Regions from separate parts of the Paeniglutamicibacter kerguelensis genome, predicted to be linked through region 2. Evidence: riboswitches for the same ligand, from Rfam matches in the RefSeq annotation. Region 2 holds a riboswitch; the other holds the start of a gene.
What was found. A riboswitch is a leader RNA that binds a small molecule or an ion and turns the genes downstream of it on or off. The one in region 2 is predicted to bind S-adenosylmethionine.
Positions count from the first base shown of each region.

Region 1: another riboswitch for S-adenosylmethionine. It lies ahead of JOF47_RS14815 (cobalamin-independent methionine synthase II family protein); the one in region 2 lies ahead of JOF47_RS00595 (hypothetical protein).

Region 1 covers NZ_JAGIOF010000001.1:3,240,794-3,244,633, forward strand. The annotation lists gene JOF47_RS14800 (endonuclease/exonuclease/phosphatase family protein) at 1-353, shown strand, start outside; gene JOF47_RS14805 (alpha-ketoglutarate-dependent dioxygenase AlkB family protein) at 356-1,027, opposite strand; gene JOF47_RS14810 (DUF4232 domain-containing protein) at 1,164-2,414, shown strand; SAM riboswitch class I at 2,462-2,569, shown strand; gene JOF47_RS14815 (cobalamin-independent methionine synthase II family protein) at 2,584-3,813, shown strand.
Region 2 covers NZ_JAGIOF010000001.1:134,881-138,720, forward strand. The annotation lists gene JOF47_RS00585 (ROK family protein) at 1-285, shown strand, start outside; gene JOF47_RS00590 (VIT1/CCC1 transporter family protein) at 403-1,506, opposite strand; gene JOF47_RS00595 (hypothetical protein) at 1,736-2,008, opposite strand; SAM riboswitch class IV at 2,029-2,138, opposite strand; gene JOF47_RS00600 (DinB family protein) at 2,151-2,729, opposite strand; gene JOF47_RS00605 (sodium:solute symporter family protein) at 2,858-3,840, opposite strand, start outside.

The DNA.
Region 1 (3,840 bases), 3.1 Mb from region 2:
TCTATGCCGTGCATGCCGCCTCGGCACGCCCAAACGACCACGGCAACCGCGATGAAATGCTCGCCCAGCTGGCGGCAACCTTGCGTGCCGATACGAGTCACTCGGTCATCGCCGTCGGAGATTTCAATGCAACGTCAGCCGACAGGTCCTTCTCCTCGCTCACCGAAACCCTGGATGAACCAAACCAGGATGCGGGCTTGTTCGGCTTCACCTGGCCACGCGAGCCCTTTGGATTCATGCGTTTGGACCATGTACTTCAGCGGGGGCTCGACGTCACCTCGAACACCGTGGTCCCCGCCGGGGAAAGCGACCACCTTGCCGTGCGGGCCACCGTGAACCTTCCGGACTCCTGAGATCAACCGTCCAACCCGGTCACCCGCATGGTGATGTTGATCCGGCCCGAAGCCAGGCCGCATTCCGCGGGCGCGGTGCCTGGCAGGATCTTTGTGACTCCGTGGTAGGCCAGTCGCGCCGGACCTCCGAAGACAAACAGGTCCCCTGACGCCAACGCGATGTCTTCGTATGGCTTGTTTCGGTTGAGGGTGTTGCCGAATCTGAATTGGCAGGTGTCCCCGATGGAGATCGAGACCACCGGCTGGGTCGACTGCTCGTCCCGGTCTTGGTGCATTCCCATTTTGGAATCATCCGAGTAGTAGTTCACCAAGGCTGTGTCGGGCGTGTAGTTCGCCGCGGCCAAGGGGTCATTTGTCGCTTCAAGGATCGCTTTGCGACCCAGCCTGACCATCCAATCGGGGAACTCGAGCACCCGGTTGCCGTTGACGTCGGTTGCTTCACGGGAATAGGCGTACGGCTGCCAATGCCAGCCCAGGCATACCGTCTGGACCGACATTTCACCTGACCCTATCTTGGCGGCGCGTGGCGGCACGGGCCCCCGCCCCCACTCATGGAACCTATCCACAAGCCAGCGTTGTTCAGCCAGGGTGAGCCAGTCGGGTACCCAAACGGCGCCGGGGCTGAGCTCACGCCGGGGGCGGTCAAGGAAACTCTCCGAAAAGAGCGTGCTCAAAATGTACTCCTCGAACTGAATCGGTGCGCGGGACAGGATGTACCCCCGTGGGCTCCATTATGCAGGTCCAGCAATTCCATCACCCCGAAAAGGTCCCGAATCCAAGGACATTTGCAGGTCAGTTAGGCTTTCCAGCATGAGCAACTACAAAGGCCTGACTGCCGGCAGCGCGTGGATCGCTGGATTCGCGGGGCTTGGCTGGCTACTGAGCGGCTTGCTCAATGGCTGGCTGATTACACGCCCAACGTTCCTCCCGGTGCCCTTCGTGCAGCTGCTGTTCCCGGAGACGATAGCGCTTGCCACGTGGCGCACAGCGGACATCTGGCCCGTATTCATTCCCGTGCTTTCGACGCTCACGCTGATGCTCTTCACGGCCGGCGCCTTGTTGTTCATCGGCCCGCTGGATGCCCTGAATCCCGCGCAACGGCGACTCAGGTTCTTCGCGACGTGGATGTGCGTTGTCATTGCCTCCTTCGCCACGACAGTGCTTTCGTCAGCAGGGGAAATCATTGCGACTTGGCCGCCGCCACGTCTGGCGTGGCTTTTCCAGGGCGTGGAATCGGATCTGTTGTCGGCAGGATACTGGGGAATCTTCTGGGGGTGGGTTCCGGTGTTGGCCGGTGCCTTCATCGCCAAACAACGGCAACCCGGTAGCCGGCAACGTACCTCGTTCAGCGTGCCGAGACTTCTTGTCGCAGTTCCGGCCGTGCTCGCGGCCGGCGCCTTGGTTATCGCCATCCCACAGGCCCAACGGGAAACCACGGCCCAGGGCGCCGTCGAACCGCCGACAGTCGCCCCGCCTGCTTCCCCGGAACCTGATCCCATTGGTTCGCCAAGCGTGTCATATGCCACGCAGCCCGCTGGAAAAAACTGGTGCGACGGCAAGGACGCCACCATTTCCCTATCGGAACCCGATGCCGCGACCGGCCACCGCGGCATGGGATTCAGCTTGACCAACAACGGGTCAAAACCCTGCGTGCTGGAGTCCTACCCCGATGTCTCTTTCGACAACGTCGACGGGTGGGTGATCGATGTCCTGGTGGTCCACGGCGGCTCGTTCATGACCGACGACCCGGGCATCACCCGGGTCATGCTCGCCCCAGGGGAGAGCGCAGAAGCTTTCATGGGATGGAATGCGATGGCGGCTGCGGGCGATACCCGCGTGGGCAGCATGTTGTTGGCCCCGTACGCGGGAACCCTGCGCCAGAAGGCGACGGTCGACCTGGACATCATCGACGGGGGAACCGTGTCCGTCACCGCCTGGCAGAAGGCGGGCAAGAGCATCGATACCGGTTCCTCCCCCGCCCCGGCAACTAGCTTCCGGCGAGGTTCGGGCACGGGGCCGAAGGCACGTCCGTGGATCAAGGCTTGGCCCACGTCACACTAATGCGCCGAAGGACGGCAGAAAACAGTTCCGTGATAGGTATTGATACGTAACCATCCGGAGCGGCCGAGAGACCTGGATCGATGAAGCCGCAGCAACCTAACCCGCCGACGAGGCTTCTGAAACGGTAACGGTGCTACTGCCAGGTTCGATGGAAAGTAGGCAATCACCCATGTCCTCCAACAACAGCCATATCCGTACCACCCACGCCGGCTCGTTGCCGCGAACCGATGAGCTGCTGGCCGCCAACGAGGCCAAGCAACGCGGCGGAATCACCCCCGAATTCCACGAACTCCTCGAGGCATCGGTCACCGGCATCGTCGCCAAGCAGCGCAAGCTGGGCATCGACATCCCCAACGACGGCGAATTCGGGCACACCATGTCCTCCGCCGTCGATTTCGGCGCCTGGTGGAACTATTCCTTCGCCCGCCTCGGCGGGCTGGAGGAAACCACCGTCGACCGCTGGGCCGAGACCGCGGTCAAGCGCTCCACCCCCGGCAACGTTGTGCTCACCTCGTTCCCGGACCGCCGCGATCGAGAGGCCTTCGCCGAGGCGTACGCGGATCCGACCTCCGGCATCCTGGCCCACCGCAAGGCCACCACGCAGCCAAAGGTCGTCGCACCGCTGACCTACACCGGGCACGACCTGGTGGCATCGGACATCAAGAACCTGAAAACCGCCATGGCGGCGACGGGCACCGAGGAGGGCTTCCTCGCGGCGCTTTCCCCCGCTTCCTGCGCGCGGTTGGCCAACGACTTCTACACCAGCGACGAGGAATACCTCTTTGCCGCCGCGGATGCCATGCGCGAGGAGTACAAGGCGATCCTCGATGCCGGGCTGGTCCTGCAGATCGACGACCCGTCGTTGGCCGAGTCCTGGGACCAGGTCAACCCGGAGCCGAGCCTCGAGGACTACCTGAAGTTCCTCGAGCTGCGCGTGGAGGCAACCAACCACGCGCTGCGCGGGCTCCCGGCCGAGCGGATCCGGCTGCACGTGTGCTGGGGTTCCTGGCACGGCCCGCACACCACGGACATCCCATTCGCCGACATCCTCGACCCGGTGCTGCGCATCAACGCCGGCATGGTCTCTTTCGAGGCCGGCAACGTGCGCCACGAGCACGAATGGCGCATCTGGGAGGACCGCGCGCTGCCCGAGGGAAAGATCCTGATACCCGGCGTCGTCTCGCACGCCACGAACGTGGTCGAGCACCCGGAGCTGGTCGCCGACCGCATCGAGCGCTTCGCGAACCTGGTCGGCCGCGAGAACGTGATCGCGTCCACCGACTGCGGCCTGGGCGGCCGCGTCCACCCGCAGATCGCCATGGCCAAGCTCGAAGCGCTGGGTGCCGGCGCCGCACTGGCCACCAAGCGCCTGTGGAAGGGTGCCGAGATCATCGCCTGATCCCGCCATCCGAGTCATTTGTGGAAG
Region 2 (3,840 bases):
GCCGTGGCCGGGGACGAGGCATGCATCGAGCTTGTGGTTGAGGCGGGGCAGTGGCTGGGACTGGGCCTGGCCAACCTGGCCGCGGTGCTGGACCCGGGCCTCATGGTCATCGGCGGGGGTCTGGGAGCGGCCTCTCCGTTGCTGCTTGAAACGGCCGAACAGACCTACCGCAGCTCGCTCAGCGGCCGCGGCTACAGGCCCTTTGCCCGGGTGGTCGGCGCGGAGCTGGGCCCGGACGCCGGCTTGATCGGCGCGGCGGACCTGGCCCGGAACGCGCTGGGATAGCCGAACGATGCAACAAGCGAACGATCGAACGGCCAAACAAGAAGGTGGCCGGCAGCCTCGTGTGAACGGGAGCCGCCGGCCACTCCATGGTTGGGCCGACGCCCGGAGCGACGGGGGTCAGGCGACCGTGCCGCCGAAGAGCAGGCCGAGCGCGTAGGTGATGCCCGCCGCGCTCAGGCCGATGGCCAGCTGGCGCAGGCCGCGCTTGGTCGGGGAGGCGCCGGAGAGCAACCCGACGACCCCGCCGGTGGCGAGCAGCGCGATGCCGACCAGCAGGGCGGAGAGCAGGATGGCGGGGGTGCCGCTCATGCCGAAGATGAACGGCAGGATCGGGATGACGGCGCCGGAGGCGAAGAAGCAGAAGGACGACGACGCGGCTCCCACGGCCGAACCGATTTCCTCGTGTTCGATCTCCTGGGCTTCTTCGTCGCGTTCGGGCCACAGGGACAGCGTGGGGTTGCAATCGCAGGAATACAGGCCCATGCGTTCGGCAGCGCGGTGCGCGGCGTCCTCGTCGCTCATGCCGCGGGCCTTGTAGACCAGCACCAGCTCGTTGGCGTCGAGATCGAGGTCCGGGGCTGCGGAAAGGGTGATCTGCGTGGGCTTGGAAGCGGAGAGCAGCTCGCGCTGGGAACGCACGGAGACGAACTCGCCGGCGGCCATGGACAGGGCGCCCGCCAGCAGGCCGGCAATGCCGGAGAAGAGCACAAAGGAGCTGGCCACGCCGGTGGCGCCGATGCCCATGACCAGGGCGAGGTTTGAGACCAGGCCGTCGTTGGCCCCGAACACCGCGGCGCGGAAGTTGCCCGAGAGCCTGTTGCGCCCGCGGGTTGCCAGGCCGCGCACGACCTCCTCGTGGACAAGCTCGTCGGCGGCCATTTGGCGGGTGGCATCGGTGTCGGCCGCGTAGGGGGAGTCGCCCTCGGCGCGCTGGGCCAGCGCCAGCACAAACACGGAACCGAAGTGGCGGGCCAGGAAACGCAACACCGTGCGGCGCAGCGAGGGGCGGGCGGCCTTCGCCGCATGGTCGCCCAGCAGGTTGCGCCAGTGTTCCTCGTGGCGGGTTTCTGCGTCGGCCAGGCCCAGCAGGATGGCGCGTTCCTCGCCCGTGCGCTTGTTGGCCAGTTCGCGGTAGACGGCGCCCTCGGCGATTTCATCGGCCAGGTAGTGGCGCCAGCGTTTGATTTGGGCGGGAGTGGGGGTTGGCGCTTGTGGCGTCATGTCTCGTCCTCGGTTGGTTTCCATGGCGGTGGGGCCATGCGATGGGGAGGAACAAGCAATGTTTTTGGGTGCGTTGAACCTCGGGCCACCGTAGGTGGGCCGAAGGTCTCGTTCGCCTTGGCGCAAATCCATCGGATTTCCGCAAGGTGGTTTGCCGGGCCGCAACTTTGCGGCCAGTATGTCGACGCACCGCCGCCACCACGAATGGTGAACTCGGAACTACTCCCCTTCAGCGAACCACTTTAGCCGTCGGACGCGCTTCGGAGAATTCGACGAGGCTAAAAATGCGCGTCCGGCCTGCGGTGTTTCCCGTGACCGGGGTGCGGACCAGCAAACTCGACGACGCCGGGTCCCAACGCGGGACCTCAACCGAGTCGGCCAGGGCCCGGGCGACGGAGGGTGCGTCGTTGACTTGGAAACTGCGCCAGGAACCGTGCAGGTTCAATTCGATGACGGCGCGGTGCAGGTCAAAGAGGGGCAGAACGGGGACGGATTGTTCCATGGCGGCAGCGGCCGGCCTTTCACTAGCTCTTGCCGCCGCCTTGTGGCGCCGGCCGCTTCTTCATCCGAACCACCCATGAACCTGGGGTTGGTGCGCGGCCAGTCGGAGCTTGGCGCCGCATCTCGTGAAGCTGGTCACCACACTATCGCGAGTCGGCCGCCAGCTGGATCTTTTGGTGCAAATCAGACCATGCCCTCGCGTCATAATCGGGCAAGTTGGGGGAAATGCGACGGTCCCCGGCGCTTCCGTCAATGAGCTCGCGCACGATGTCGATGTGCCCGGCGTGGCGGGCGGTCTCCACGTTCATGTGGATGAGCAGCCGTCCGATGGTGGTGTCCCGTTTCTCCGGCGCCCACCATGCGACCGTTGCCGGGGCATCGAGCGGCAACGCCTCGATGTTCCGGTTGGCCGAGGCGATGGCGCTGCGGTAATAGTCGAGGATGTCGGCGCTGGGGATGTCCGCGGGGACCCACATGTCGTACTCGGGATCGTCGCTCTGGTTCAATGCAATGAAGCGCGGCTGCTCGACGGTTTGTCCAAGGCATTCCACAAAGTACCCGAGTTCCACGCTGGCCAGGTGCTGGATGAGGCCCAGGATGTTGGTTCCGCTGGGCACCAGGGGGCGTGTCAGGTCGTAGTCGTCCAGCCCCTCGGCCTTCCACAGCACCGCCTCGCGGGAAGCGTTGAGGTATGTGAGCAAATGATTTTTCTGATCGTCCATGGGCTACAGCCTAGGAGTGGGAATGCCCTGCTGGCTAGGGATGCAAGCCCTCTGCACACGAAAGGGTCCCGTCGGACAAGCATCCTTGGATGCATGTCCGACGGGACCCTTTCGTGTGCCCGGTTGGGCTACTTGGTGATCGGCTCTGCTTCGATGCCCTCGACGTCGACCTCGCCGGCGACGCGGGAGTTCCAGTTTGTGATGATGGCGGGCTCGGTGGGCCGAGTGGAGAGCGAAACCGCAACGTAAACGATGACCGAGGCGATCAGGCCGTAGTAGATCGGTTCGTTGGCGTAGATTCCGGCAAAGCGCTCGGTCGCCTGGATTTCCAGGACGATCATGGTGCCCAGAGTGACGACGGTTCCGGCCGCCATCGACGCTGCCGCGCCGATGCCGTTGCCGCGCTTCCACATCAGCCCGCCGATGATTGCCACCAGCAGGCCGCCGACGAGGATGTCGTAGGCGATGGTGAGGGCGGCGACCACGTCGGAGACCATGATGGCCAGGGCGATGGCCACGATGCCCAGGATCAGTACCCAGATGCGGTTGGCGCGCACGTCGTGCTCGGGGTTCTCGTTCGAGTTGACCCGGATTTCCTTGCCGAACCAGCCGGCGACAAACGGGGTGACGTCGGTGCGTGCGACGGTTGCCGCGGCGATCAGTGCGCCCGATGCGGTGGACATCATGGCGGCTACTGCCGCTGCCAGCACCAGGCCGCCGACGGCCACCGGGAGAAGCTGGGTTGCAACCTCGGCGTAGACGACGTCCTTGCCGAGGTTGGCGACGTCGATTTCCGGCAGCGCAACGCGTGCGGCCAGGCCGATGATGGCGCCTGCAGCGCCGTAGAGCACGCAGTAGATGCCAGCGGTGGTGCCGCCCCAGCGGGCAACCTTCGGGGTCTTCGCGGTGAACACGCGCTGCCAGATGTCCTGGCCGATCAGCAGGCCCAGGGTGTAGACCACGAAGTAGGTGATGATGGTCTGGACGCCGATGCCGTCCCAGGTGAAGAACTCGGCGCCGACGCGTTCACGGATGCCGCCCATGCCGCCCGCGGCGTTCAGGGCGAACGGGAGCATCAGGAAGAAGATGCCGACGGTCTTGATGACAAACT